2 regions of the Paenibacillus sp. FSL P4-0113 genome follow, and region 1 is predicted to be linked to the other one. Evidence: a T-box and tRNA genes for the amino acid it is inferred to sense, from the RefSeq annotation. Region 1 holds a T-box; the other holds one or more tRNA genes.
The links. A T-box is a leader RNA that pairs with one kind of tRNA and senses whether it is charged. The one in region 1 lies ahead of tyrS (tyrosine--tRNA ligase), so its partner is inferred to be a tRNA-Tyr.
Positions count from the first base shown of each region.

Region 2: it encodes a tRNA-Tyr, which carries the amino acid that the T-box ahead of tyrS (tyrosine--tRNA ligase) is inferred to sense. The anticodon was not compared.

Region 1 is NZ_JBBPAZ010000001.1:1,355,950-1,364,777, forward strand. Features, by position in the region: gene rpsD (30S ribosomal protein S4) at 46-645, shown strand; gene MKX46_RS05515 (AraC family transcriptional regulator) at 724-1,593, opposite strand; gene tyrS (tyrosine--tRNA ligase) at 1,795-3,048, opposite strand; T-box leader at 3,114-3,379, opposite strand; gene MKX46_RS05525 (penicillin-binding protein 1A) at 3,515-6,538, shown strand; gene acsA (acetate--CoA ligase) at 6,627-8,342, opposite strand; gene MKX46_RS05535 (GNAT family N-acetyltransferase) at 8,583-8,828, shown strand, end outside.
Region 2 is NZ_JBBPAZ010000001.1:3,789,050-3,797,877, reverse strand. Features, by position in the region: gene MKX46_RS16335 (acyltransferase) at 1-1,009, opposite strand, end outside; gene MKX46_RS16330 (acyltransferase) at 1,157-1,651, opposite strand; gene ppaX (pyrophosphatase PpaX) at 1,648-2,301, opposite strand; gene lgt (prolipoprotein diacylglyceryl transferase) at 2,298-3,353, opposite strand; gene hprK (HPr(Ser) kinase/phosphatase) at 3,397-4,335, opposite strand; gene MKX46_RS16310 (ABC transporter ATP-binding protein) at 4,673-5,797, opposite strand; gene MKX46_RS16305 (PucR family transcriptional regulator) at 5,901-7,043, opposite strand; tRNA gene MKX46_RS16300 (tRNA-Lys) at 7,204-7,276, opposite strand; tRNA gene MKX46_RS16295 (tRNA-Tyr) at 7,284-7,369, opposite strand; tRNA gene MKX46_RS16290 (tRNA-Phe) at 7,379-7,451, opposite strand; tRNA gene MKX46_RS16285 (tRNA-Asp) at 7,530-7,606, opposite strand; tRNA gene MKX46_RS16280 (tRNA-Thr) at 7,630-7,705, opposite strand; tRNA gene MKX46_RS16275 (tRNA-Val) at 7,710-7,785, opposite strand; tRNA gene MKX46_RS16270 (tRNA-Met) at 7,796-7,872, opposite strand; tRNA gene MKX46_RS16265 (tRNA-Ser) at 7,904-7,995, opposite strand; rRNA gene MKX46_RS16260 (23S ribosomal RNA) at 8,124-8,828, opposite strand, start outside.

The sequences.
Region 1 (8,828 bases):
GAGAGCCCCAACTCAAATTTTAATTATGAAGGAGTTAACTCTATAATGGCACGTTACACTGGTCCTAAATTTAAATTGAGCCGTCGTCTCGGTATTTCCCTGAGCGGCACAGGTAAAGAATTGAAACGCCCTTTCCCTCCGGGACAACATGGTGCAAACCAACGGAGAAAAATCAGCAACTACGGTATGCAGCTTCAAGAGAAACAAAAGTTGCGTCACATGTACGGCTTGGGTGAAAAACAATTCCGTACCCTGTTCAACAAAGCTCAACACATGCACGGTATCGCTGGTGAAAACTTTATGTTCTTGCTGGAAAGCCGCCTGGACAACCTTGTATTCCGTCTTGGCTTTGCTAATTCCCGTGCAGGCGCACGTCAATTGGTAGCTCACGGTCACGTTACTGTGAACGGTAAAAAAGTTGACATCGCTTCTTACCAAGTAAGCCCTGGCGACGTGATCGGTCTTCGTGAAAGAAGTCGTTCCCTGTCTTCCATCAAAGAAGCTTTGGAAAACCGCAACCACTTGGTAGCTTACCTGGAGTACAATGACGCAGCTCTGGAAGGTAAATTCATTCGTTTGCCTGAGCGTGGCGAATTGTCCCAAGATATCGATGAAAAACAAATCGTCGAATTCTACAACCGCTAATCCCTGCATTAGCACCAAAAAGCACCCGAATAAATTCGGGTGCTTTTTTTATATTCCTTATGATCGAGTCTGAGAGTTTTATTCAATGGGGATGTATACTTTCATGCTCAAATGATCTGGATAGGAGGAATTCATCACGTCCGTAATTTCAAAATCTGGTCCCTCCCTCCGTTCAAAATTAGAATTAGGAAGCCATGTGCCATAGATAAAGTCTCGTATATTCTGAACCCGTCCATCTGAACCCGAAGCGTCAAACTCAGCATACTTCCCTGCTGGAATCTCCATATATATGAAACCCTCTGCCAGTTCATTTGACTCTTTTTCAACTGCCTCGCCCACCACAAATGAAAATGCACCATTGTCTTCAAATCGACAGGCAACCCCATATGACATTCCCGGTGCGATCTTGTTCGGGATACACATAAAATATTCATTGGCTCCAAAGTGCCCATAAAATCCTGGAATTTCTTTATAGTGCTGCTCATTATTCAGATTTGTTTTATATTCATACCCTATAATTTTGGTCGTTTCGAGCTGCAATATCACTGGCTTGTTCACATCCAAATCCCCCTTCGTATTTTTTTGATAATCCAGAAAATTAATTTTGCTTTGTCCAGGAAGCTCAATATCACTGTTACGATATTTCCCAGGGGTGATCCCAAAATTCTTTTCAAAAGCGCGGGTAAAGGCTTCTTGCGAGTTGTACTGAAACTCAATAGCAATGTCCAACACTTTTTGATTGGATTGTTTTAGCTGTTCAGCCGCCTCGGACAATCTTCTCCTTCTTATATACTGTTGAACCGTAAAACCCGAAATGGCCTGAAAAACCCGCTGGAAATGAAAAGCTGAAAAGCATGCCTGTGAAGCAATCTCGGCAATTTTTAGATCCTCCCGCAGATTCAATTCAATAAACTCAATCGCACACTGAATTCGTTTAAAATAGTCCATATAATCCTTCCCCACACTCGTAATTGTTCTGATTATCGATCCTACACCCAAATTGTGCAACCCACGTTTTCATTATGTATAACTCTTCACCTAGATGTTTGATTATTTGTGCTAAGTTTACCATGACTTTTCACTTGGCAGAAATAAAAAAGCAACGCTGAGATCGAGACAATCTCAGCGCTGCTTTTGAATATATTTTCATTATCCAAGCTTGATTTTAGCAAATTTCCGTTTACCTACCTGCACAATGTCGCCTTCCTTCGGCGTGTATGCTTCGTTCACATCGGTCCATTTCTCTTCGTTAATTTTGACCGAACCCTGCTGAATACTGCGCTTAGCTTCACCGTTAGATGCTGCAAAGCCCAGATGAGTCAGCAACTGGATCACACGAATGCCACCTTCTTCTAACTGATCAGCCGTCAAGGTGAACTCTTCAATATCGTCAGGCAGCGCGCGCTGCTGGAATACGGTCACAAAATGCTGCTTCGCTGCTTCCTCTGCTTCTTCACCATGGTACATGCGCACTAACGTTCCAGCCAGCTTCATTTTGGCATCACGTGGATGCACTGAGCCGTCCTTAACACCTTTCGCCAGCTCTGCCAACTCCTCGTTGTTGATATCCGTTGCAAGCTCAAAATATTTCAGCATCAGCTCATCAGGAACGGACATGGATTTTCCGTATATTTCGTTCGGCTCCTCATCAACACCAATGTAGTTCCCCAAGCTTTTACTCATCTTCTGAACTCCATCCAGCCCTTCAAGCAATGGTAAAGTAATAGTAGCCTGTGGCTCAACTCCGTATTCTTTTTGCAGGGTTCTACCCATCAGAAGATTAAACTTCTGATCCGTTCCCCCTAATTCAATATCGCTTTGGAGAGCCACGGAATCCATGCCCTGCATCAGCGGGTAAAAGAACTCATGGATGCTGATCGGCAATCCGTTTTGGTACCTTTTTGTAAAATCATCCCGTTCCAACATACGGGCAACCGTTACTTTGGCCGACAGGGTTACTACATCAGCAAAAGACATTGGCCCTAACCATTCGGAATTGTAAAATACCTTTGTTTTTTCAGGATCGAGAATTTTAAAAATTTGTTCCTTGTATGTTTGGGCATTGCGCTGTACATCTTCCTCAGTCAGTTGCTTACGAGTCTCCGATTTACCTGTCGGATCACCAATTCTGCCTGTAAAATCTCCGATAATCAGTTGTACTTGATGGCCTAATTCCTGGAACTGGCGCAGTTTGTGCATAACAACCGTATGTCCGATGTGAATGTCGGGAGCAGATGGATCAAGGCCCAGCTTAATTTTGAGCGGCTCGCCGCTAACGACCGATTTGATCACCTTACGCTTCAGCTCATCCTCCGGTACAATTTCCGCTACACCCCGCTGTATCACCTCTAGCTGTCGTTCTACCTCTACCTGTTGCTCCGGCTTCAATTCTTCCCACTTCATCCTGTATACCTCCTATTTTTCATCCAAATATTACATATTAGACAAACCAAAAAGCCCCTTTCATCCCAAGGGACGAGAAGGAGCTACTCGCGTTACCACCCTAATTAAAGAAACGTATGTCAAAGACAGACATTTCTTTCACTTCATTCCTATAACGGGCCTACACCCGGTACTGGATTACTATGGTGCTTCGCAAACCTGCAAAAGCTTTCCATTCATCCAGACAGCTCCAGACGGTAATTCAAAGGAGGGACGCTACCGATTCACACCACCCATCGGCTCTCTGTACAACGTGAATCCGCCTTCTACTGAAGTCTTTCTCTGCTTTTCACGATATTTACTTTGACCTATTTATAACACACTGCTTTTATGTAGTCAACGACACCAAAAGACAGGCTTTTTAGCATATGGGTTCATTTTGTAATTTTATGCTATAATAATGGCTGTTATAAAGGAGGAAGACTTAATGGTTGAAGAAAAAAACAATGTATCAGAGCCAAAGCCTTCCCGCTTGCGGACAACCATGCGAAGGCTCGGCCGTGTCATAAAGTGGGTCGTCATCATCGGTTTTATGGGGGCACTATTTGCAGGAGGAGCGGCCGCCGGCTATGTTGCTTCTATTGTAAAGAGCGAACCCGTGCGTTCCAGATCCATGATCCTACAGGAAGTAGATAAGAATGCAATTACAGGCTTCGCTTATTTCAATGATGGCTCTCCCATCGGACAACTCCGGACAGAAGAAGATCGAAGACCTGTCACGTTTAAGGAGATTCCACAACTCGTCATTGACGCAGTCATTGCCATTGAAGATAATCATTTTTACGAGCATAAAGGTGTCGATCTATCGGGAACACTGCGTGCTGTGAAGCAAAAGGCGCTGCATGAATCCGTACAAACCGGGGGTAGTACCCTCACCCAGCAGCTTGCGCGTCGTGTCTTTCTAAATCTCGATCGCACGGATGATCGCAAGGTCAAAGAAATTTTGCTATCTCTGCGCCTTGAGCGCTTCCTAAGCAAGCAACAAATTATTACGGCCTATCTTAATAAAGTACCTTTTGGTAACGGTTCAAGCGGTTACAACGTCTTTGGCATTAAAGCAGCGGCCAAAGGTATCTTTAATGAGAATGATCTGAACGAGCTTAATATAGCCCAGGCTGCCTATCTCGCAGGTTTGCCACAGCTTCCTTCTTCCTATTCTGCTTACAACGGTAAGGGTGAGTTTAATGAAGCTGGCTTTAAAAGAGCCATCAACCGCCAGCACCTGGTGCTCAGTCGAATGCTGGAGGAGAACAAAATCAATAAAGCACAGTATGATGAAGCGATGGCTTTTGATATCAAAAAATCTCTCGCACCACGTACTGTTAAGGCTTATAACACCTATCCATATCTTATGATAGAAACAGAACGACAAGCTGCGCAGGCACTCATGTCTGTCACCAATCCGGGTCAAGCAGCTAATGCCAGTGCAGATGCCAAAACCAAGGACGATAATGATTTGCTCAAAGAAGCTGAACAGCAGCTTCGCACAGGCGGTTATATGGTGTACACCACCATTGATAAGAGCGTATACAAATCTATGCGTCAAATTGCAGAAAATAAGAATAACTTCTCTGCCACTAGTAAAACCAAGGGTGACGAACAAGCAGCGGCTATTCTGATTCAGCATAAAACAGGCGCCATTCTTGGAATGATGGAAGGTCGGGACTTCCAAAAGGAGCAGATGAATTATGCCACCCAGATGGTTCGTCAGCCGGGTTCGGCAATGAAACCGATTGCTGCCTATCTCCCTGCATTGGACAGCGGTCTTGTGCAGCCTGGTAGTATCGTGGATGATGCCCCTATTATTTTGAAAGATGGCAGTAATGGGTATCACATTCCGAAAAATTCTAACAACCGCTATCAAGGATTGGTCACGGCGCGTTATGCACTGAATCAATCGCTCAATACGATAGCACTCAAGCTGTTTAACGAAAAAGTAGGGATCAGCAAAGCCTGGGCTTTTGCCAAGAAGCTGGGCATCACCACCTTGGAATCCAGTGATAACAACGCCCAAACGGGTGTACTTGGCGGCTTGGCCCATGGGGTGACCGTCGAGGAGCTTACGAATGCATATGGAGCCATTCCAAATGGCGGTGTGTTTAATGACGCCTATATGATCGAAAAGATTGTGGATTCGCAAGGCAATATTATATACAAGCATCAGCCTAATCCTGTGCAGGCCTTCTCACCGCAAACCGCCTACCTGATGACAGATATGTTGCGTACAGCCGTGTCGGAGGGCACAGGCAGACTGGTGAAGCGGAACTTTGACCAATCCGGTAAGATTCCGATTGCCGGCAAGACAGGCACTACGCAATCCTACACTGATGTTTGGTTCGAGGGCTTTACGCCTGACGTCACACTGGGTGTATGGGTTGGTTACAAGCAACCTGTCAATAAGCTTGAAACGAAAGTCCAAAAAGAGCGGGCTCGCCGCTTATGGGCTCTAATCATGAATGAAGTAACAGCTAAAGATGCTCAGCTGTTCCAAACGGACAGCTTCAAGAGACCTGACGGCATTGTAAGCCGTACAGCATCCGCATATGGTTCGGACATTTATAACAGTAAGTATCCACCTAAAAACAGTGAAAATGGTGTGAGTCGTGCGAAATATATTACCTACCAAGGTGTGAATTATATTCCACGCGATGGTACACCGGATGATATGTTATATGAACGGACCGTTAGGAAACGGGAAAAGTCAATCTCAGAATTGATTAAAGAGCTTCAGCAAGCCTTTAAGGTGATGAGACGACATAATTCGTTGTCCTACTATCTGCCTCAGGATGCAGATAAGGAAGCTCCTACTCAGATTGATCCACGCAAGGACGATGGAGCAGCTCCTAACGCTCCATCTAGCGTCAACGTAAGCTATAGTGATGGTAAAGCCATAATCAGCTTTAGCCCAAGCGGAAACAGCGACGTCGTAGGATACCGTCTGTATCGTTCTACAGATGGGGGGAGCTTCCAACGGCTTGGCAAGGTCGTTATGGCTGACAGCTCCAAGGTGTTCTCTGACAGCCCTGGGGGCAGCAGCTCTAGCTACTACGTGACCGCCGTTGATGTGGGCGGCCATGAGTCCGGTCCAAGCACGAAAGCAAGCGCAACACCTGTAGTGCCACCTGCAGATTCTGAGTCTCCAGACGTTCCGGGCGAGGGAGATGGAACAGGTGAGCAGCCTACAGAGGTCCCTACTGCCCCTGGACAGCCTCAAGCTAAAGCCGCAGGCTCATCCGTAGCGCTCCAATGGAGCGCAGGTAAGTCGGCGGACGCTATTACAGGCTATAACGTGTATTACAGCGAAAGCGGTGCGGAGCCTTTTACAAATATAGGCTCTACCGCATCTACCAGCTTTGAATATAAGTCGAAGAAAAAGCCAAAAGGCTGGTTTCGTGTCACTTCCATGAATGCCATGGGGGAATCGGCTCCTTCCGGAGCCGTCCGTCCATAACTGAAGACAAGAGTAGAAAGTGATAGGAGTCCCCTTAGCCATTAGGGCTTTGGAGACTCCTTTTTTTAATTCTAATATACACAGTACTTCAATCCTCTATGGTAGATAAGTCACCTGTAGGAAGGTTAAGCTCCCAGGCTTTCAACACGCGTCTCATAATTTTACCAGAGCGGGTTTTGGGTAACTTTTCCTTAAATTCAATTTCGCGTGGAGCAGCATGGGCAGACAGCCCTTCCTTAACGAAGCGATAGATGTCCTGCTGTAAAGCTTCAGACGGTGCATAGCCTTCACGCAGTGCAACAAAAGCTTTGATAATCTCTCCCCGCACGGTATCTGGTTTTCCAATGACTCCGGCTTCCGCTACAGCAGGATGCTCCAGAAGCTTGCTTTCCACCTCAAAAGGGCCGATTCGCTCTCCAGAGGAGTTAATGACATCATCAATCCTACCCTGAAACCAGAAATATCCGTCCTCATCCATGTAAGCCGAATCACCCGATACATACCAACCGGGAAAGCGGAAATATTCCTGAAACTTGTTCGGATTGTTCCATATACGATTCATCATGGATGGCCATGGTGTACGGATCGCCAAGTGACCCATCCGGTTAGGAGGCAACACCTGCCCTCTGTCGTCCAAAATAGCAGCTTGAATACCTGGGAGTGGCTTTCCCATCGAACCCGGCTTAATCGGCAGCTCAGGGTAATTACAGATCAACTGTGCGCCTGTTTCCGTCATCCACCAAGTATCATGAATGCGCTGTGTATATACTTGCCATCCCCATCGCACCACTTCGGGATTCAGCGGTTCCCCAACGGATAATACATGCCGCAGACTGCTGAGATCATATTTGGAAACAACCTGCTCCCCTGCGCTCATCAGCATCCGAAACGCTGTAGGAGCACTATACCATATGGTCACTTCGTGACGCTCAATCGTACGGTACCAGTCTTCCGGGCTGAAACGCCCCCCACGAATGACATTCGTCGCTCCATTTAGCCATGGAGCAAAAATACCGTATGACGTTCCCGTGACCCAGCCAGGATCAGCAGTACACCAATACACATCATCTTCCCGCAAATCCAGCACCATTTTGCCAGTATAGTAATGCTGAATCATTGCATTTTGCACATGATACACGCCTTTGGGCTTGCCTGTTGAGCCTGATGTATAGTGAATAATTAATCCATCTTCACGATCCAACCATTCAGGCTCAAGTTCCTCTGAGGACGTAAGCATTTCTGTCTCAAAATCGATAATTCCCTGCTCGCGTTCATCCATATCACCAACCACAAAAATATGCCGTAGCTCAGGAAGCTCCTCACGTTTTACCCGTGACAGAAGCGCAGGTGTGGTCACTAATGCCACTGCCCCACTATCCTCCAATCGATCCTTAACCGCAGTTTCCATAAACGCCTCAAACAATGGACCGACAACAGCCCCTACCTTTAGAACACCAAGTAAACTAATAACCAGCTCAGGTGAACGTGGCATGAAAATAAACACCCGCTCCCCTTTACCAATACCGTATTTGCGCAGCACATTTCCGAACCTGTTAGAGCTAGCACGAAGCTGAGAGAAGGTGTAGGTTTCATGACGGTTTGCGTCACAATACAATAGTGCCGCTTTCTCACCCCGTCCTTCCTGTACATGTCGATCAATGGCTTCATGTGCCATATTTACCTTGCCTGTTTCATACCACGTAAAATGACGCTCTGCATCCTCCCACTGAAAGTTGTTGTAAGCTTGTTCATACGGGCCCATGTTGGATGTGGGAACTACAGTCTGGAGTTCTTCAATCTTCATGCGTTCAGCCTCCTCACAATGGATTAATGAGAAACACGCAGGACAAGATAACGCTTACAAAAATCAATAAAGCAGATAGATTCCTTTGATTTACTGGTTGATTTAAATTGTGAACATTTTATGTCTAAAACAGTATATCATAGGTCACGATGTGACGACCATCCTTTTCATTTAATTGTTTTTTTGCTATAAGTATGGGATATGAGGAACGAGCTCATGGCGAACAAGGAGGGCGTACGTATGCAGCATTTAAAACTGTACCACTCGGATACGCTGGATCATAACGGACAAACAATCTATGTAGAAGGCCCCGTATCTGCGGATCAACTGCGTTCATTTCAAATGCACAAGCAATTAGATGCCTTTCGCAAACCAAGGGAGCAATTCGACGCGTTGGTGGATATTTCGGAACTGCCAGAAGGCAGAATTATCATTGCCCACAACGGGGAAACCCTTTTGGGATATGTTACTTTTCATTACCCAGAT
Region 2 (8,828 bases), 2.4 Mb from region 1:
CAGAGAAGATATATTCTACTGGCGTTCCGTGCAAATCCAGCTTGCGATATACTCTCAATAACGCCGGGTGAAGTAAATAAATGCCGAATGAGCATGAGCCCAGCCAGCTGATTAACATTCGCAGCCTATCGTTAGCATGACGATATAATAAAACCGAGAACTGAAACAGCACCAGCGCTGAGACGAGGGCATATGCATTATGGAGCAGTTCATAGATCAGCGAGTCTGCATAGATGGCTTCGCGATATGCTACAAACCATATTTGTACATATGCTATACCCAGGAGTAGCCAAGCCACCCACAAGCCCCACCAACTGATCAACTGTCCGCGTCTAATTACTGTACCTGACACCGGAAAAAGCCACTTTTTAAACCCTTCATATCCAATCGCTACAGCTGCGCCCAAGGCAAAATAACTGATATACGTAATCGCGAGACTTCCTCTTTCCTCTTGCCAAACATATTTGTTCAGCAATACAAACCCCCATTGAATGACTAACCCTACTGCCAAAATGATACAGGCTGCTCTCCGTGGACTCGATATCCAATGACATAAGCGCTGCACTCCCCACAACAACAGTGGGAAGACCAAATAAAATTGGATGATGATGATGACATAATACAAATGCGTGTACGCCTTTCCCGTTAACAGCACGAGCGGAAGATCACTGAGCGGCATCAACCCGCGTGTTACCAAGGTCAAATAATACACAAGAGAAAACAAAACGTACGGCAACACAATAAACATCAGTCTTTTTCGGAAGAATATAAGCATATTCTTACCACGAAGCGGCCTATCGACATAATTGTAAAATAAAACAAACCCGCTCACAAAAATAAATACTGGCACCGCAAAGCTACTAAACATATTTAAAAATAGAAAAGGGTAAAACAATAGAGAATGGCGCGCATCAATTAAAGCCATTGAAGTCGCATGAATGGTAACAACGGCTGCAATTAATATTCCCCGGTAAACATCAAGCTCTGGTATACGTTCTTTTTTGACCAAATCAACACGCTCCCATATCGCTTTGCAAATATGTCTGTTATCAATTTTTAAACATAATTAACATGCATTACCCCACTTATTATACAGAAAAACAACAATAAGGAAGACCCCTTAATACATAAGGGGTCTTCCTTATTGTGCTATTTCCTACTCATCCACACCAGAGCGTCTTAAATCACGCAACGGATTGCCACCTACAAATGCACCTGCGGGCACGTCTTTATGCACGACCGCTCCGGCTGCTACGATAGCTCCGTCACCGATGGTGACACCCGGCAAAATGGTTGTGTTGGCGCCGATCAGCACATGATCACCAATCACCACTTTACCGATACGATACTCTTGTATGAGGTATTCGTGAGCCAGTATCGTTGTGTTATATCCAATGACCGAATTGTTCCCTATCGTAATATGCTCCGGAAAAAAAACATCCACCATCACCATCAGGCCGAAGGCCGCATGTTGCCCCACCTTCATCCCCAGCACTCTGCGGTAAATGACGTTTTTCAGAGAAAGCACAGGACAATACCGGGCAATCTGTATAAAAATAAAGTTCTTAATGCCTTTCCAGCGGCTCACCGTCCGATAAATCTGCCACAACGCATTGGGACCTTCTACAGGATAGCGGTTCACCCTTCTCACGATACATTGACACCTTGAAGCTCCAGCTTCAGCAAATCCCGCATATCATGCAACATGTAGTCAGGCCCATATCCGCGCAGAGTTTCCTCGCCCTTGAGCGACCAAGCTACACCAGCCGATTTCACACCTGCTGCCTGAGCTGACAAAATATCAAAAGAACTGTCTCCGACCATCAATGTGTGCTCTGCTTCAGCATTCAAACCTGTCAAGGCCTTGAGCACTGGTTCAGCGTGTGGCTTTGGATGTTCCACATCGTCTACCGTTACAATATAGTCCATTGAGGAAGTCAGATTGAACAGATTAAGTACACGTATCGTGGATGGTCGTATTTTGGTTGTCACAACCCCCAGCTTAATCCCTCTCGCACGCAACTCCTGAATGACCTCAATGACATATGGAAATGGCTTCACCATTTGGTCATGATGAATCTGATTATAAGCACGGTAGTCCTTAACCAACCTAGATACATCCGTTAATCCCGAAAAAGTACGGAGTTGATCGTCCAGCGTTCCACCCATATGAGGAATAATATGCTCCCGCGTCAGCGGATCAGCATCCGGATGATTCAAAATGTGTAGAAATGTGCTGATGATCAGCTCATTCGTATCCATGATGGTGCCGTCTAAATCAAACAAAATTGTATTTATCATAGATGCTCCTTCTTGTCCTCGTCCGTGTCTTCCTTAGGTAGCTTATCCGCCGTAGCTGTTGGAGGAACCGCGTCCTGTCCTGGACGGGATACCTGCTCTGGCATCACGTCAGGTACCTGATCAATTCCTGCTTTGCTGGAGATAATCGGATCGCTATATCGAGCAACAGATGTACCCTTCCGGCGACGAACCAAAATGAAAATCACCGCAGCTACAACAATAAAGATAGGCAGCAATTGCGAGATCCGTACATTACCGTAACTCGGGTCCAGATGCCCTGGTTCAAACCCTAGCCATACCATAGGAGACCACAAAGCATTCACAAAGGAAGCCAGCCAATCCGGTCCCTGAAAAGCCAAACTGTCCGTCCGTACACGCTCGATGAAGAAACGGCCAATTGAGTACCAAATGAAGTAAAATGCAAACATTTCGCCTGCACGCACAAATTTCATACGACGAATGACGAGCAGCAAAATCACACCTACAATACTCCACAGTGATTCATATAAAAATGTAGGGTGATGGAACACCCCGTTAACGTTCATCTGATTCACAATGAAATCCGGCAGATGGAGCTGATTTCGCAAGAATGTCTCTTCCGTCGGTCCACCGTAGGCTTCCTGATTGACAAAATTACCCCAGCGTCCAATCGCTTGACCGATCAGTAGGCCTGGTGCACAAATATCAGCGATACGCCAGAAGTTATACCCTTTATACCGGAAATAAATGACCGCACATATAATGGCCCCGATCAAGGCACCGTATATCGCAATACCGCCATTCCAAATTTTAAAAACATCCCATAGATTATCTCGGTAGTCTTCCCATTTGAAGGCTACATAATAAATACGCGCTCCAATAATAGCTGAGGGAACACCCAGAAGCAGCATATCCATAAAAAAGTCCTGCGGAATACCGAATCTTTTTCCTTCACGGATGGCAAGATATAAACCCACAAGCGCCGCCAGCCCCAAAATAAGCCCATACCAGTGGACCTTGATTGCCCCGATTGAAAAAGCGATCGGATTCAGCAGTAATGTTGCCGTTGACATATGTTTCTCTCACTCCTCGTTCTTCCTTGCAAACGAACAAACCTTAATCCATCTCTTCCATATCTTCAGAAATTGTAGCAGTCAGCTTGTTTGTAAATTGCAGGGCTGCATTAACACCCATTTGTTTCAAACGATAGTTCATCGCCGCCACCTCGATAATAACAGCCAAGTTTCGGCCCGGACGAACTGGAATCGTAACCAGTGGAACATCTGTATCAATAATGCGTGTCGTTTCCTCATCAAGACCAAGACGGTCATACTGCTTGTCCTGCTGCCATGCCTCCAGACGAACAACCAATGTAATCCGTTTGTTATTACGAACTGCACCGGCCCCAAACAGCGTCATCACATTAATAATGCCCACGCCACGAATTTCCAACAGGTGACGGATCAGCTCAGGTGCTGTACCATGCAGCTGAAAATCGGACGTTTGCCGAATTTCTACCGCGTCATCTGCTACCAAGCGATGTCCACGTTTAACCAGTTCCAGTGCCGTTTCACTTTTACCAATTCCACTACTTCCTGTGATAAGCATTCCCACGCCATACACGTCACACAGTACACCATGAATAGTTGCTGTAGGAGCCAGCTTTCTTTCGAGAAAGCCTGTGATGCGGCTTGATAAAATCGTCGTCGCCATATTAGTGCGCAGTACAGGAATATCTCGCTCTGCGCTCGCCTCCACTAACTCAGCCGGTACCTCTAGACCACGTGTGACGATAATGCATGGAGTCAGCTCTGTACACAGACGCTCCATCCGATCCCGGCGTTCCTCAGGAGGAAGCATTCCCAGAAAAGCCAACTCAGACCTTCCCAGAAGCTGTACCCGCTCTTGTGTATGATATTCAAAATACCCGGCCATCTCCAGACCTGGGCGATTTAAATCGTCCACTGTGATCAGTCTTCGCAGACCTTTTTCACCGGAAATAACTTCCATTTGAAACTGCTGTACAAGCTCGGATACCTTTACCTGTTTAGCCATTTTATTCTCCCCTTCATCTGCAAAACCAGATTCTATACGTCACTTGATTTATGTAGCTTTACCCTATTAACCATACAACCCAACGCCAGTCTATCCTGCGCCAATGCACACTCCACTTGATTTAACATATGGTTCCAGGCTAGCTCCATTCCGCCAGCTGGGTTGATCCCATCTAGGACTCCTGCCAACGAACCTACATCTAGACCTGTCCATTGTACCCATCGTATCGGAATTTTCCAATGAATGCAATGCCGAAGCTAGTAGCCGTATGCGATATATAAAAAGAGTCGCAGTTCTCCGCTCGGGGAAAACTGCGACTCTCTTCCAGAGGCAAATTTTATTCGCCAACCAGAACACTCAATTCCGATTCCTTATCAAAAATATGAACCTTGTTCATATCAACAGCCAACTTCGCTTTGACACCATCACGAGTATTGGAGCGTCCGTCTACACGGGCAATAATCGTATCATTTCCAGCACCGCTCAGGTACAACAGCATTTCATGACCGAGGTTTTCCGTTACATCCACAGTGGATGTAAAGATCGTATTCGGAGAAGCCTCCAAGAATACAGGCTCTTCATGAATATCCTCAGGACGGATACCCAAGATCACTTCTTTCCCGATATAGCCCTTCGCTTTTAAAATCTGTCCTTTACCTTCTGGTACAAACAGATCCAGACCCGGCGCAGCAAAATGCAATGCACCTTCTTTTTCAACCAGCTTACCTGTGATAAAGTTCATCGTAGGAGAGCCGATAAAACCAGCTACGAATAGATTCACTGGACGGTTGTACAGTTCATCTGGGGATGCAGCTTGTTGGATAATACCATCCTTCATAACTACAATCCGGTCACCCATCGTCATGGCTTCGACCTGGTCATGGGTTACGTAGATAACAGTCGTTTCCAGACGCTTAGCCAGCTTCGTGATTTCCGCACGCATCTGACCACGCAGCTTGGCATCCAAGTTGGACAGTGGCTCATCCATCAAGAACACTTGCGGGTCACGCACAATCGCACGTCCCAAGGCAACACGCTGGCGTTGACCACCTGATAACGCTTTCGGCTTGCGGTCCAGCAGATGCTCAATATCAAGGATTTTAGCCGCTTCACGTACACGTTTGTCAATTTCTTCTTTCTTCACCTTACGGAGTTTCAGACCAAAAGCCATGTTTTGATATACATTCATATGCGGATACAAGGCATAGGATTGGAATACCATCGCGATATCGCGGTCCTTTGGAGCCACGTCGTTCACAACACGATCTCCAATGTACAATTTACCGTCTGAAATTTCCTCTAGACCAGCGATCATACGGAGCGTAGTAGATTTACCACAACCGGAAGGACCAACCAACACGAGAAACTCTTTATCTTGAATGTCCAAATTGACATCAACAACCGTAGCTTTATCTGCACCCGGATATTTTTTGAAAATATGCTCTAAACGTACACCAGCCATAGCTTTTGCCTCCCTAAGATCAAGTTATGAAATCGAATACATTTCTTACTTGTATCTTATCCTAGTCCCCGTAGCATGGCTATTCGCAAACTGCACAAAAATGCTATTTCCTTTTTGTCACTTTGTACAATAGAAGATAGAGCTTGACTAAAACCGCATCATTAAACGTCCGCACGTCCAATCCAGTCTCCTGTTTGATCTTGTCCAAACGGTAAATCAACGTATTTCGATGCACATATAGACGCTTAGCTGTCTCACTCACATTACAATCCAGTTGAAAAAAGATGTCTAATGTGGCCATCGTTTCTGAGTCTTCTAGTATGACAGATGACTTCATTACCTGCTCTAAAAATAATACGCGTTGTTCCTTGGAAATGCGGTTTAACAGCCTTTCCAAATGAAGCTCCCATGAAAAGTGGATGTGCTCTGTTACATGAAAAATCTTGCCCAAATGTATGGTCTCCCATAACAAATTCAGCTCTTGGGGAAGACTTTGCAAAGGGATTGAAGGCTTAGAAACCGCCAAATGGAATACACCCACCCACTCATTCGCAATAAGCTCATATAGACCCAAGCTAAAAGCCGTGAGAACCTCCTCCAACGATTCCGTAAAATCTGCATCCCTGGACTCAGTGTCTTTATCCCGTTCATCGTCCGCTCCTAATAAAAGCTCCTTTTTAGCCATAATCAGCCAAGACTGTTTGTCCAATGGAGTAAGCAGCACATCCCCTCCAAAATAGCTCGCGAACAATCGATGGAGCTGGGTATAAGTAATAGCCCCCTCCTGTGTTCCCTCGCCATTCAGTAAAATCGGAACCATACACGCTGATAGCGAATCACGAAGCTGCAATTCATCTGGAACCTCTTCTTCCTTGTTTAGATTGGCAGCCTGCTGTATAAGCCATTGTCCATAACGATTCATGCGCTCTTCCTCGCTATAAACCGGGTTATCCGACAATTGTGGACCGTTCTGCCAGACCTGCTCCATGTTCCCCAATAGCGCTTCTACCAGTTTCCGTTCTCGATCCGTCAAATATCTGGCCTCTACCACAAATGCAGCCAGTTCACCTGCCGACGCACGAAATGGAAAATATAACTTGTTGTCACGGACAAACGATCTATCCGGAATAACTGAATCGGCTGTCTCTCCCTCTGCCATCATTTCCGGGCACCAAGGCACTATGGTAAAAGGCGCTTGAATAATATTCTGAAGCTGTTGCTGAATCCATTCTGTATCCAGAGTCACGCGATCACCACTTCACTTTTTTTTAGAATATAGAATAAGCACTAAGCGAACATAATGAACTCATTATAACCTGTCGATACCGTAAAATAAAAAAGCTATATAAAAACATAACTTAAAACAATACAAAAAAAGCCATCAACCTATAGTTGATGACTTCTGATGAGCCATGAAGGACTCGAACCTTCGACACCCTGATTAAAAGTCAGGTGCTCTACCAACTGAGCTAATGGCTCGTAAAACTGGTGGAGGATGATGGATTCGAACCACCGAACCCGTAAGGGAGCAGATTTACAGTCTGATGCGTTTGGCCACTTCGCTAATCCTCCATATAAAGGTGGCTCGGGACGGAATCGAACCGCCGACACGAGGATTTTCAGTCCTCTGCTCTACCGACTGAGCTACCGAGCCATATCCATTAACAAAAAAATAAAGTGCGGAGGGATACCCCTTCCCACTTTAGTACGGTAAAACTATTGAATTGAAAAATGGCGGAACTGACGGGATTCGAACCCGCGATCTCCTGCGTGACAGGCAGGCATGTTAGGCCTCTACACCACAGTTCCCTGGATTTTTCAAAATTCAAAAATGGTGCCGGCGAGAGGACTTGAACCCCCAACCTACTGATTACAAGTCAGTTGCTCTACCAGTTGAGCTACACCGGCACAATGGTGGAGGCTGAGGGGATCGAACCCCCGACCCTCTGCTTGTAAGGCAGATGCTCTCCCAGCTGAGCTAAGCCTCCTGGGTATGTATGGTAGCGGCGGAGGGGATCGAACCCCCGACCTCACGGGTATGAACCGTACGCTCTAGCCAGCTGAGCTACACCGCCATAACATAATATTTCGCTAGCTTGTCCTAAATGGCGGAGAGAGAGGGATTCGAACCCTCGCACCACTTTCGCAGTCTAACCCCTTAGCAGAGGGTCCCCTTATAGCCACTTGGGTATCTCTCCATATAAATGGACTCACTTAGCAAAACTCCGCAAGTTATTCTGTATCTCAACAAAGTGATTTGGAATATCAAGCGCAATTTCAAGGTTACACCCTGAAAACTGGATCCGAAACTCATTGCGCTTTATCTTAGGATAAGCCCTCGACCGATTAGTATTGGTCAGCTCCATGCATTACTGCACTTCCACCCCCAACCTATCTACCTCGTCGTCTTCAAGGGGTCTTACTAATTGGGAAATCTCATCTTGAGGGGGGCTTCACGCTTAGATGCTTTCAGCGCTTATCCCTTCCGTACATAGCTACCCAGCGGTGCTCCTGGCGGAACAACTGGTACACCAGCGGTACGTCCATCCCGGTCCTCTCGTACTAAGGACAGCTCCTCTCAAATTTCCTACGCCCACGACAGATAGGGACCGAACTGTCTCACGACGTTCTGAACCCAGCTCGCGTACCGCTTTAATGGGCGAACAGCCCAACCCTTGGGACCTACTTCAGCCCCAGGATGCGATGAGCCGACATCGAGGTGCCAAACCTCCCCGTCGATGTGGACTCTTGGGGGAGATAAGCCTGTTATCCCCAGGGTAGCTTTTATCCGTTGAGCGATGGCCCTTCCATGCGGTACCACCGGATCACTAAGCCCGACTTTCGTCCCTGCTCGACTTGTAGGTCTCGCAGTCAAGCTCCCTTCTGCCTTTGCACTCTTCGAATGATTTCCAACCATTCTGAGGGAACCTTGGGGCGCCTCCGTTACTCTTTAGGAGGCGACCGCCCCAGTCAAACTGCCCACCTGACACTGTCCTCGCACCGGTTTACGGTACCAAGTTAGAACCTAGAT